Regions from separate parts of the Paenibacillus sp. FSL F4-0122 genome, predicted to be linked through region 3. Evidence: predicted binding sites of a transcription regulator. Region 3 holds the regulator's gene; each other region holds the start of a gene.
What was found. Region 3 encodes Rex, which represses fermentation and respiration genes when NADH is low (regulators of the CRP and FNR family bind a similar motif). Its sites were predicted from a motif close to TTGTGAAATATTTCACAA; they were not measured.
Positions count from the first base shown of each region.

Region 1: scfA (six-cysteine ranthipeptide SCIFF) is a predicted target of Rex. The motif match lies at 1,459-1,476, and genes of this name have one in related genera.
Region 2: MHH49_RS29435 (DUF1641 domain-containing protein) is a predicted target of Rex. The motif match lies at 1,528-1,545, and genes of this name have one in related genera.
Region 4: MHH49_RS10160 (cytochrome ubiquinol oxidase subunit I) is a predicted target of Rex. The motif match lies at 1,526-1,543, and genes of this name have one in related genera.

Region 1 covers NZ_JBBODI010000001.1:1,515,173-1,518,358, reverse strand. Annotated here, with positions in the region: gene ltrA (group II intron reverse transcriptase/maturase) at 1-1,211, shown strand, start outside; gene scfA (six-cysteine ranthipeptide SCIFF) at 1,502-1,651, shown strand; gene scfB (thioether cross-link-forming SCIFF peptide maturase) at 1,774-3,168, shown strand.
Region 2 covers NZ_JBBODI010000001.1:6,667,335-6,670,520, forward strand. Annotated here, with positions in the region: gene MHH49_RS29430 (NAD(P)/FAD-dependent oxidoreductase) at 1-911, opposite strand, end outside; gene MHH49_RS29435 (DUF1641 domain-containing protein) at 952-1,395, opposite strand; partial or broken gene MHH49_RS31280 (DUF2785 domain-containing protein) at 1,596-2,439, opposite strand; gene MHH49_RS29450 (nitroreductase family protein) at 2,661-3,186, shown strand, end outside.
Region 3 covers NZ_JBBODI010000001.1:4,753,937-4,757,122, reverse strand. Annotated here, with positions in the region: gene MHH49_RS20660 (amidohydrolase) at 1-1,157, opposite strand, end outside; gene MHH49_RS20655 (redox-sensing transcriptional repressor Rex) at 1,144-1,797, opposite strand; gene dinG (ATP-dependent DNA helicase DinG) at 1,928-3,186, opposite strand, start outside.
Region 4 covers NZ_JBBODI010000001.1:2,373,545-2,376,730, reverse strand. Annotated here, with positions in the region: gene cydB (cytochrome d ubiquinol oxidase subunit II) at 1-74, opposite strand, end outside; gene MHH49_RS10160 (cytochrome ubiquinol oxidase subunit I) at 61-1,464, opposite strand; gene MHH49_RS10155 (cold-shock protein) at 1,687-1,914, opposite strand; gene MHH49_RS10150 (cold-shock protein) at 2,007-2,207, opposite strand; gene MHH49_RS10145 (S1C family serine protease) at 2,627-3,186, opposite strand, start outside.

The DNA.
Region 1 (3,186 bases), 3.2 Mb from region 3:
TTGAAGCGAATAAAGGAAGTCATGGCGTAGATGGGATGTCCGTAAAATCCTTACGAGAACACATCGTACAAAACTGGCAGACCTTGCGGCATGCCATAGAAGAAGGAACCTATGAACCGAGCCCCGTGCGCCGAGTCGAAATCCCGAAACCCGGTGGCGGAGGTGTTAGGTTACTAGGAATACCTACCGTGACAGATCGAATGATTCAACAAGCAATCGCGCAGGTGTTAACTCCATTGTTTGATCCAGAGTTTTCCGACCATAGCTATGGATTCCGTCCGAAAAGACGAGGGCATGATGCGGTGAGGAAAGCTCGAACCTTTATGAAAGAAGGATATCGATTCGTAGTCGACCTAGACTTGGAGAAATTCTTTGATCGCGTCAACCATGACCGACTGATGATGAAGATTTCGGAGAAAGTGGAGGACAAGAAAGTTCTCCTGCTTATCCGCAAATATCTTCAGTCAGGTGTGATGGAGAACGGGTTAGTAACCCCGACAACGGAAGGTGCCCCGCAAGGCGGTCCACTGAGTCCGTTATTATCTAACATTGTCCTAGATGAGCTCGACAAAGAACTCGAGAAACGTGGGCACCGCTTCGTTCGTTATGCGGATGATTGCAATATTTACGTGAAAACGCTAAGAGCAGGAGAGAGAGTCAAGACAACGGTCACCCGATTCATCGAGACGAGGCTAAAGCTGAAGGTGAACCAAGTAAAGAGCGCGGTAGACCGTCCCTGGAAACGAAAGTTTCTAGGATTTAGTTTTAGTGTGGACAAAGAACCAAAGGTGAGAATTGCGAAGCAGTCCTTACAGAGAGTCAAGGTTCGAATACAGGAGATATCCTCTCGAAAGAGATCGATGAAGATGGAAGAGCGAATCAAGGAACTAAACCACTACCTCATGGGATGGTGCGGTTATTTCTCGCTGGCGGATACCCCAAGTACCTTTCGAGATATGGATAAATGGATACGAAGAAGGCTACGAATGTGCCTCTGGAAGCAGTGGAAGACCCCTAGAACCAAAGTCAAAAGACTTATATCCTTAGGGGTACCTAAGGATAAAGCCTATGAGTGGGGAAATACCCGAAAAGGGTATTGGCGAATTGCAGGGAGTCCAATTCTACAACATGCATTGAATAACCAATATTGGGAAGCCAATGGATTAAAGAGTGTATTGGACAGATACAACTCCTTACGGAATATTTCATGAACCGCCGTATATCGAACGGTACGTACGGTGGTGTGAGAGGTCGGGGGCTAGCCGCCCCCTCCTACTCGATTTCACTTTTTTAGTATTGCTCTGACTCTGGTTCCCGCTACCGCATCCTACGATCACAAGCATGAACGGCTGCACGAAAATTAACGTTGATAATTATGTTTAAGCCCTCTCTACTCTGTTAGGTGACGGGCATCATAGACGTACTTACGTGAGGTTGCTACGATGTTCCATGGAAATTAAGTGAAAGTGATCACAAGAAATTAAAGAAGGAGTTATTTATCGTGAAAAGAATCGTAACACTAAGCACCCGCAAACTGATGGATACCGCAAAACACGGCGGATGCGGCGCATGCCAGACCTCTTGCCAGTCCGCTTGCAAAACTTCCTGCGGCGTTGCAAACCAGAAGTGTGAAAATGCAATGAACAGATAGGATTCGGAATTTTACCGCCCATTGCTCTGCTGATGGGCGGCTATTTTTAAGAAATGGATACTATCCCTAAAGGATGGCAAGGCCGTTTCTACTTGTGTGCAAAAGGAGCTTGATTAGTAAGTATGATTCATCAATATAAACTAAACGGATACAATATCGTGCTCGATACCTACAGTGGCTCGGTGCATGTTGTTGATGACCTAGCATATGAAATTATAGCGGATTATGAGAAAACCTCTGCCGAAAAAATCGTGACAACGCTGTTGGAGAAATATAAAGATGATTCAAGCATTTCCGAGAGCGACATTCGAGAAACCATCGCGGATATCGAGGCGCTTAAAAATGATGGTCAGCTTTTTACAAAAGATGAGTATGAGAACCTCTCGCTTGATTTAAAAAAACGAAAAACTTATGTTAAGGCACTCTGCCTCAATGTTGCGCATACCTGTAATTTGTCATGCGACTATTGCTTCGCTAGCCAAGGGAAATACAACGGAGATAGGGCAATCATGAGCTATGAGGTTGGACAAAAAGCTATCGATTACCTGCTTGAAAATTCGGGTCATCATCGAAACCTGGACATCGACTTTTTCGGCGGGGAACCGCTCTTGGCCTGGAAAGTGGTTAAACAGATCGTAGCTTATGCAAGAAGCAAAGAACAAGAATACAAAAAGAAGTTCCGCTTCACCTTCACGACGAACGGGATGCTGCTGAACGATGAGGTCACCGAGTTTTTAAATCAGGAAATGTATAATGTCGTATTAAGCCTGGATGGAAGAAAAGAGGTTCATGACCGACTTCGCCAAACGGTTAACGGAAAAGGCAGCTACGATCATATTCTTCCAAAGTTTCAGGAATATGTTCGTAAGCGCGGAGACCAAGAGTACTATGTACGAGGAACTTACACTCGTAACAATGTCGATTTCACCAACGATATATTTCATATCGCAGACCTTGGTTTTGACAAAATCTCGATGGAACCGGTTATCTGTGATCCAAAGGAACCCTATGCACTTACCGAGGAGGACCTCCCGGAGATATACAATCAGTACGAAATTCTCGCCAAGGAAATGATCGGGCGCGGTGAACAAGGCAAGGGGTTTACCTTTTATCATTACATGCTTGACCTCTCGGAAGGACCTTGCATCCAGAAGAGAATCACTGGCTGTGGTTCGGGAACCGAATATCTTGCTGTCACCCCTTGGGGAGAGCTTTTTCCTTGCCACCAGTTCGTAGGGGATGAAGAGTATAGCATGGGGAACCTCTGGGATGGCATCACAAAGCCTGAGCTGCAATGTCAATTCCAAGAGAGCAACTGCTACTCGAAGCCGGAATGCAAGGACTGCTGGGCTAAACTCTACTGCAGCGGTGGTTGTCCTGCCAATGCACTGCACGCGACGGGTTCCCTCGTCGGAACCTATGACTTCAGCTGTGACGTCTTCCGCAAAAGAGTCGAATGTTCCATGATGGTAAAGGTGGATGAATCTATTAGAGCGATGGAAGGGCAATCTAGCTAATTAAAATAACGGATCAAT
Region 2 (3,186 bases), 1.9 Mb from region 3:
CCATCTTCTGCAAAGACCACAGCGCTGTCACCAGCAACGAATACATCTTTGTGGGAAGTGGATTGCAAGAACTCATTCACCGTTGCACGACCGCGGTTAACTTCAAGACCGGATTCGCCGATGAGTGGATTTCCTTGTACGCCACCAGTCCATACAAACGTGTTAGCAATAATTTTTTGACCGTCTTTCAAGTCAATCGCATTGCCTTCTACATTCGTAACAGGAAGACCTGTCAAGAATTGAACACCACGTTTTTCCAAGCTTGCTACAGCACGTTCGATCAATGCATCTGGCAATACTGGAAGGATTTTAGGACCTGCTTCAACGAGCATAAGCTTAATTTCTTTAGGATCAACGCCATATTTTTTAGTAAGTGTAGGCAATACATCCGCGATTTCACCAACAAGCTCAACGCCGGTTAAGCCGCCGCCACCGATCAGGATGTTTGCATCTGCTTCATTTTTCGATTTCGCATATTCACGAATACGATCCTCAATATGTTGATGAATTTTGTTAGCATCTGCAGCTGATTTCAATACCATACTGTATTGTTCAAGCCCTGGAATGCCAAAATAAGCTGTAGTGCTGCCAAGACCTACAACAAGCGCGTCATAAGTTAGTGTCACACCATCAGAAAGAACAATTTGTTTGTTCTCCACAGAAAATGAATTAACCTTCGCGATTTTCAGGTCAATATCTTTACCTGCGAAAAGCTTAGTTAGAGGCATAGCAACAGCACCCTCTGCAACACTACCTGCTGCAAGACGATGCAATTCTGTGATGATTTGGTGGGTAGGATACTGATTAACTACAGTAATTTTAGCTTCATCTTTTTTGAGATACTTGCGTACGGTTAAGGCGCTTAGTAGACCACCATAACCTGCTCCTAGAATGACAATATGTTTAGACATGATGTTTCCTCCGTCCCTTACGTATAAGATATGAAAATGATTATTTCTGCTTACTGCGTTCTCCAGCAACTTGAAGGTATGCATTTACGAAACGGAAAAGCTTTTGCGCTTGCGGATCTTTCAACAACTTCATAAGACCAAAAAGACCAATAACTTCGTTACTTTCATTCGCACGATCTTTTGCTTCGATCACTGTAGCTGCCATATTCTTCGCGGAATGCACTACAGGTTCAGCAAGTTCTTTAATTGCACTTACCGTATCACTTTTCAAGACATCATCCGCTGCGACAGTTTGCACAAAGTCATAGGACTTTGTAAGCACGCCAACAAGCTCAGTTAATTTTGGCAGCTGTTCCACCAAGACTGTTAATGATTCCTGAACTTCTGGTTTCAAGAGCTGCTCTAGAACATCCATTTGTTCCTTGCTAACAGCTACTTTTGGTGATTCTTGTTCAGGTTGTGTTTGAGTGATTGATTCTGACATATCCAAATCTCCTCTGCAATAAGCTTTGCTGCTTAATAGTAATGAAAAACATAAGAACTTTTAACGCCATATTTCTATTATAGCACTTATCAAGTTATAAATGTCACAAAGTTTTTGAATTTCCATAAAATTTTGTGATTTTTATTACATTATAATAAATTATTTAAATTACCAGTGTTAATTAAAACCGTTTGAGTGAATTAATGTACAAATTCATTCAAATTCTTCTCAGTTTTCAATAAAACATCCACAATGTCCATATTCTTCTCTGTTAGAAGTAACCTGAAATAAAGAGAACGCAGGAAGTTCTTTGTATTTATTCGAGTAACGTACTGGCTGTGGCTTCTAGGCCAACTGCCACATTGCGCCAAGTTGAGAATCCAATCGGTTATAGACTGCTGTGGAAGTAAATGATGATCGATGATTGTAACTATAATAGTAGCAATCCGTTCATCTTCTTCCTCCCTGAATATGTATTGATCGTTATAAAGCATCTTTTGAACAACTGTCAGAACCTCTTCCCGCACCTCGGCATCACTCTCCGAGCATAAAAACCAGCTCATCCAAGGCGTCTGCGCCATGTGCTGCTGCGTGTGCCCAGCCTTCTTTTTCCATATAACCTCTTAAATCCCGTTCTTCCTTATAATAACGAATTAAACCCTGCTTCACCTTTGTAAATTCAGAGCTATCCAATATAGCCTTTTCCCTATGCCGCTGGAGAATAAGAGCAACAACCAATACAGAAAATGTTCTTGTATACACCGTCTGATCTTCTTTGTTCCCAATGTGATAAAATAGATGCTGCTCGTCAAGGAGTATCCACAGCAGTTCACGAAGCTCCGCATCATTAAACCAATGTTTCTCATTAATCCATTTGTAGAATGTGGAATAAATCAATTCATCACGCAGCACAGGCTCGGGATCTCCTAAATGCTCAAGCATCAACTTCACATAATCCTTTATGTCCTGTCCACTTCTAAGCTCGTAGTCATTCTCTTCGATTCTTTGTAAATCTATCATCAATCGTTCTCTACTATTAATCAATTTATCCACCCTTTCATTCACCGTGTTTTTACATATCCTAATATCCTAATTTATGTCCTATTTTTTGACAACAGGGTATTCAAGATTAACTTCAATAAATTTTATCATTGACGAATTTTATAGGCTGTGTTATTTTGAGTTAGTAACATTTAGTTAGTACATTTACAAATATCAGGTGTTTATATTTTACAACCGAACACATACACAACGGAGGAATACTTATGAGCGCTTTTACAGACTTGATTCAGTCCCGCAGATCCGCTATGAATTTTGTGGAAGGGGTCACCATCCCTCAGAATGAATTAGAGGAAATGTTCTCTTACGCCAGATTGGCACCATCGGCCTATAATCTACAGCATACAAATTACAAAGTGATATCTAACGAGAGCTTAAAAGAAGAAATTCGCGAAGCGGCTTACGGCCAATATAAAATCCATACTGCTTCAGCAGTTATTGTAGTGCTAGGAGATAAGCATGCTTATCAGCAGGCTCCAGAAATCTATGGCGGGCTTAAAGCTTTAGGAGCGATGTCACAAGAGGAATATGATGAGCAAATAGAGATGATTAACAATGCTTACATTGATAAGGATGCTTTTCAAAGAGATGAAGCAATACGTAATGCCTCTCTCTCGGCCATGCACTTTATGCTGATCGCCAAAGATAAAGGCTGGGATACCTGCCCGATGATCGGCTTCGATGCTGATGTTATCCAATCCACCTTGAATCTGCCGGATCATATGGTACCTG
Region 3 (3,186 bases):
GCATGAGACAACAGATCTGTGTGTGGCAGCAAATGCGGCTGATCTATATCAATTGCAATGAAATCAGCTTTCATCCCAACAGCAAGTCTACCTACATTATTTAAAAAGATGGACTGGGCGCCATATTCTGTAGCCATACGTAGAGCTTCTGGAGCTGGAACAGCCGTTGGATCACCGCTGACACCCTTATGAATGAGAGCTGCAAGCCGCATCTCTTCAAACATATCCAAGTTATTGTTGCTGGCCGCGCCATCCGTGCCAAGAGACACCTTCACACCAGCTTTTAGAAGATCAGTAACCCGAGCCACTCCGCTAGCCAGCTTCAAATTACTGCCCGGATTATGAGAGACACCCACATTATGGCGAGCCAAGATCTCAATCTCTTCATCATTTAAATGAACACCATGTGCAACTATCGAGGGACGTGTGAACATTCCAAGCTTCTCTAAGTGAGCTACAGGACGCAACCCGTAATCCGCCACATTTTGTTCCACTTCACGTTTCGTTTCGGACATATGCGTATGCATCGGTAAATCCAGATCATGCGCTGCCTGCACGAACTTAACCAGGAAGTCCGGAGGGCAAGTATAAGGGGCGTGCGGCGAGATCATAGTAGTAATTCTACCGTCCGCCTTTCCATGCCAGTTACGGGCAAAAGAAATCGCTTCCGCAAGCTTGTGATTCTGTACATCCTCTGGACATAACCCGATCACACCACGCATCAATACGGAACGGATACCTGATAACTCAGCTACCTCAGCTACTCGGTCCATATGATCATACATATCGAGGAAGGTCGTAGTTCCACCCTTCAGCATTTCCAATACAGATAAGGAGGTTCCCCAGTATACATCATCACCGGTGAACTTTTCCTCCATCGGCCACATTTTCTCCTGAAGCCACACTTGTAGCGCTAAATCATCTCCATATCCACGCAGCAAAGACATCGCCGCATGACCATGTGTGTTTACAAGTCCAGGCATGAACAGCAGACGACTGCCATCAACCACTTGCACTCCAGCTTCCATCTGAGGCTCTTCTTTTCCTATGTAAGTGATTAAATCATCTTCAATAGTCATATATCCACTCAGAACCGGCTCATCCGTTCCCGGAGTCAGAAAATACCCGCCCTTAATTATCGTTTTATTGCTGTTCATGTTCGCTTTCTTCCTTTCCATCCCGCAAGTAATAAGCAAGACTTTGCAGATCAGTTGTAAAATCAGCTGCATGCACCCGGATATTCGGTGGTGTCTTCAGAATCACAGGGGCAAAGTTCAAAATCGCTTCAATCCCAGAAGAAATGAGAATATCTGCTACATTTTGAGCTTCTGAATCAGGTACGGTAATAATGGCAATGCGAATACCTTGCTCACGAATCGTGCTGCCTAGTTCATCCATTGGTTGCACAGTAAGGGAGTTGATCTTACGTCCAACCTTAGGAGCGTACGAATCAAATATAGCCGTGATTTTCATTGTATCTTTAAGATATGCATTGTAATTAGACAAGGCATGTCCGAGATTACCTGCCCCTACTAAAGCTACATTAAGCTGTTGATCCAGCTTCAGAATATGACGGATTTTCTCAATAAGATACGTTACATCATAGCCGATACCTTTTCTGCCGAAGTCACCAAAATACGCTAAATCCTTACGAATCTGTGCGGGATTAAGATCAAGCTTTTGTCCAAGTTCCTGAGAGGAAACTGTTAATATTTCGCGATTCTGGAGATCATTCAAAAAACGCAAATACACAGGTAGTCTGCGAACAACGGCTTCTGATATTTTATCCGATTTCATATTTTTCCTCCTAAAAATAGTAATGTTCTTGTGAAAATCCATATTCAAACGTATACCTCTCCTTATTAAGGGCGGTACTGTAACTTACCGCCCTTAAGGATAAGGAGGAGCTAAACTGAAGACGAGCATTTTAAGAAGCGCCGCCATCCTCTAGCCATTCCGCTATGCGGGGGACCATTTGATCAGTCAGCATATGCTCCATTTTGGGACCAGGCAATGAATAAAGGAAATACTTCCCGTAATGAGATTCAATAACCCTTGTATCATAAACAATAACTATTCCGCGATCCTGCGCCGTGCGAACCAGTCTTCCGAATCCCTGCTTAAAACGAATAACCGCTTGAGGAACAGATAATTTCATGAACGGATTCTTCTTCTGGGCCTGCAATAACTCCGACTTCGCTTCCGCCAACGGGTGATTCGGTGGTTGAAACGGAAGTCTCACGATGGCCAGGCAAGTCAGTGCTTCACCTGGAATATCTACACCTTCCCAGAAGCTGCTCGTCCCCAGCAGAACGGATGCTGCACTGTCCTGAAAGCGGCGGATCAGCTTGCTCCGGCTGCCACCTTCCACGCCTTGACCAAGCACCGTAATCTCTTGTGAGGCCAAAGCCTCTTTAAGCGGATCATATACCTGACGCAGCATTTTATAAGAAGTAAACAGAACCAGCATCCGCCCACGTGTTGTTTTGGCAGCTTCTGCTAACGACTGTACGAGTGTATCGACAAATCGAGCATCGCCCACACTGCCCTTCACACTAGGAAAATCACGCGGTATAACTAGCAGCGCCTGCTCGCGATACTTAAAGGGAGATGGAAGGAGTGAGGTCATTAGACGTCCCTCTTCCGCAGCTTCGTTAAGTCCGAGATTATCAATCATAAACTGAAAAGATTTATCTACAGACAGCGTCGCCGAGGTAAGCACGATGCTTTTTTTCTTATCGAAGAACAACTCTTTAAGCTGGCTGCTAACATCCACAGGGACGGCATACATCTGCAGTGATTTGCTGCGGTAATTTCCATTTGCCTCCAGCCAATATACTACATTATCGTCATTCAGCCCCATAAAGAATCTTACTTGCTCACGTATGGAAGCCAAATCCTTAAATAAACCGCTAATATCAGTAACAAGACTGTCTGCTGAGGATTGGCTTTCCTGGTCACGCATCTCATTAAGCATTTTATCACCCTTACGGATGATGTCGCTTAACGTCAGATTCATAGTGTTCTCAAGCGCAACTAATTCATCCCAATCCTTCGGCTTACGGGCGGGAAGCAAACGCATAACCAGTTGTCCCGCTTCCCCTGCTGCCGCATCACTGCGTTCCGGCAAAAGGCTGAACAGCTTGTCGCTGAGTGCATCCCAGGTTTCTTTGACAGTAAGCAGAT
Region 4 (3,186 bases), 2.4 Mb from region 3:
AAACCCTCCAGGAAGAAGAACCCTATAAACAGAACTGCAATCAGCACAAACCACAATTCATTAAGAGATATCATGGGAACCCTCCTCGTTATATGGATCATTCGAATCGCCGTGATCGTTATCCATCGCATAAGGACCTTTTTTAATCACTTTAATAAACAATCCGACCAACACTAATCCTAGAATTAAATAAATCGTTGTAAAAGAAATCACGGAGAACAGAACTTGACCACTTGTAATATTAGGCGACACACTGTCTTCCGTTGTCATCAGTCCGAATACCGTCCATGGCTGACGCCCGAATTCGGTCATAACCCAACCGGCTGTATTCGCAATCGGAGGAAGCAACAAGCCCCATAACATGAACCGCATAAACCAAGTGTTCGGACGGTCCATTTTTTTGCGCCACATTAAGTACATAGCGTACATTCCCAATACAATCATTAACGTTCCTGCTAGAACCATGATCCGGAAACTCCAGAATGTCGTACGTACAGGTGGAATATAGTCACCGGGGCCATAGGTTTGCTCATACTCCGCTTGCAGCTCAAGCATACCTTTAACTTCACCGGAAAATTTACTGTATGAAAGGAAACTCAGCATATAAGGAATTTGAAATTCTCCAGTACTGATTTGATTCTCTGGATCAATGTTTGCCCATACGGTCCAAGGTGCCGGGTCACCACTCTTACCCCACAGTCCTTCGGAAGCTGCCATTTTCATTGGTTGAGTTTCAACCAAATATTGCGCTTGGGCGTGACCAGCAACAGCTACACCAATAGAAGAAATAATCCCTACGATAGCTGCAATCTGAAAAGACTTCTTAAAGAAAGAAACCTCTTGTTTCTTCAATATTTTATAAGCACTAATACCTGTTACAAGAAAAGCACCTGTTGCATAAGCAGCCAGTACTGTATGTGGGAATTCAACCAGCAATTGTCCGTTCGTAATAAGCGCGAAGAAATCATTCATTTCTGCACGTCCATTATTTATCTCAAAACCCACAGGATGCTGCATAAAAGAGTTAGCCGCTAGAATCCAGAATGCAGATAACATCGTACCGAATGCTACCAGCCAGATGGACAGTAAATGTACTCGCTTGGAAACCTTATCCCAGCCGAATATCCATATCCCAATAAAAGTAGACTCCAGGAAAAAGGCTGCCAATGCCTCAACTGCAAGTGGAGCCCCGAATACATCACCCACAAAACGTGAATAATCGGACCAGTTCATCCCGAACTGAAATTCCTGCAATATCCCTGTAACTACCCCTACTGCAAAATTGATGAGGAATAGCTTTCCCCAGAACTGCGCCATTTTTTTGTACTCTTCATTACCTTTTCTAACGTACATTGTCTCCATGATTGCAATCAAGAGCGCTAGTCCGATTGATACCGGTACAAAGAAATAGTGGAATATTGTCGTCGACGCAAATTGTATACGCGACAGCATTACTGTATCCATATTTGTCCCTTCCTTCTCCCCTTTTCGTTAATTATATTCTGTCAAAAATTTAAGCTTCTTTTTGTGATAAATGTCACATAAAGATAGTCATTTAACGGTGAAATTCAAATGATTTGTGACAAAGATCACAATTTAGCATAAAGAAAGCAAAAAAAATAAGACGGTTTACCCGTCTTGAGTGGTTCGTCGTTCTATTAAATGCTTGACTCATTTAGGTATTGGTTAGATGGAAATACCCTTCTTCAGCGATTTGAGATCGCCATTCGAATTAAGCAATTGGGGTAGCATCTTCGTGCTGCGAACCATTGGAGAGTCACATAGACGGCAAGAAGGCGCATGTTCAAATGCGAAATTATCCCTCATCCATCCGTTGCATCCCTCATTGGTACATGCCCAAATTGCGGTATTTTCTTCCGGTATTTCTTCCAAAGGTTTCTTCCGGTAGTTCATTGCCGTTCCTCCCATCCTGTAAGTCAATAGTGAGTAACTAGATATAAAAAGACCGTCCCAACTTTCACAAGCTGGGACGGTTTCTTCTATTATTACAGTTTTACAACGTTTTCGGCTTGTGGTCCACGGTTGCCTTGAACAACGTTGAATTCAACGCGTTGGCCTTCGTCCAAAGTTTTGAAGCCGTCGCCAGTGATTGCGCTGAAGTGAACGAATACGTCGCTTCCGCCTTCAACTTCGATAAATCCGAATCCTTTTTCTGCGTTGAACCATTTAACTGTACCTGTTTGCATGTGTGTTACCTCCACAAATTTAAATTAATATGTTCTTTTTATCTTCAAACAAAGAAAAAATTCACACATTGAAAAAGGTTGTATTACCAAATATGACAGCCCTTTTCAATGCGAGAATTAGGGACTAAATGTATGATTGATATCATATTACCACACCTGATTAGCAAAGGCAAGCAAGCATCCGAATATATCCGGTTTTGCCCTAATAAGTATTACCTTCCAATGTAAGGGCTGCCACTTAGTGTTTATTCCCTAAATAGATCCTTTTTCTGGCATAATTATCATGGTTTTAGAAAAATAGCTTTCCCAAAAACGTTACTTTTATCCGCTTTTTCAAGAAGGTACCCCCTCGGAATCGAAGGGGTAGTCCGCTCTACTTGTCGTAACTGCTATATCATTATATACCGACTTCCAGCATATTATTCCTGTGGTTTTTCAAGAAGTTTAACTGTTGCCTGTTTGGCCTCGCCGTTTCGATAGTAAGTAATTTTCAGATCATCACCGATCTTCGTATGATTATATAAGTACTTGCGAAGAGAAAGGGTAGATATGATGGATTGATCATTAAATTTGGTAATGACATCATTGAATTGCAGTCCAGCTTCCTTCGCAGGGCCAACGGCTTCTAGAACAACTACTCCATCCTTAACACTGTTCGGCAGGTTCAATTCATTGCGTTGATCTTCTGCTAGTGGAACGTACGGATTGTTTAAATCAACTGAATATACACCCAAGTACGAACGTGCAATATGCCCTTTTTCAGCCAGCTCATTAGCGATATCTATCACATGATTCGCAGGAATTGCAAAACCCAGACCCTCTACACCCGTGTCTGAAATCTTCATCGTGTTAATTCCAATGACCTTGCCATCGAGATCCACTAACGCGCCGCCACTATTTCCTTCATTAATCGCCGCATCGGTCTGTATCACTTCTTGTTCCCAGTCATATACTCCATCCTGATTAAGGGATACGGGAA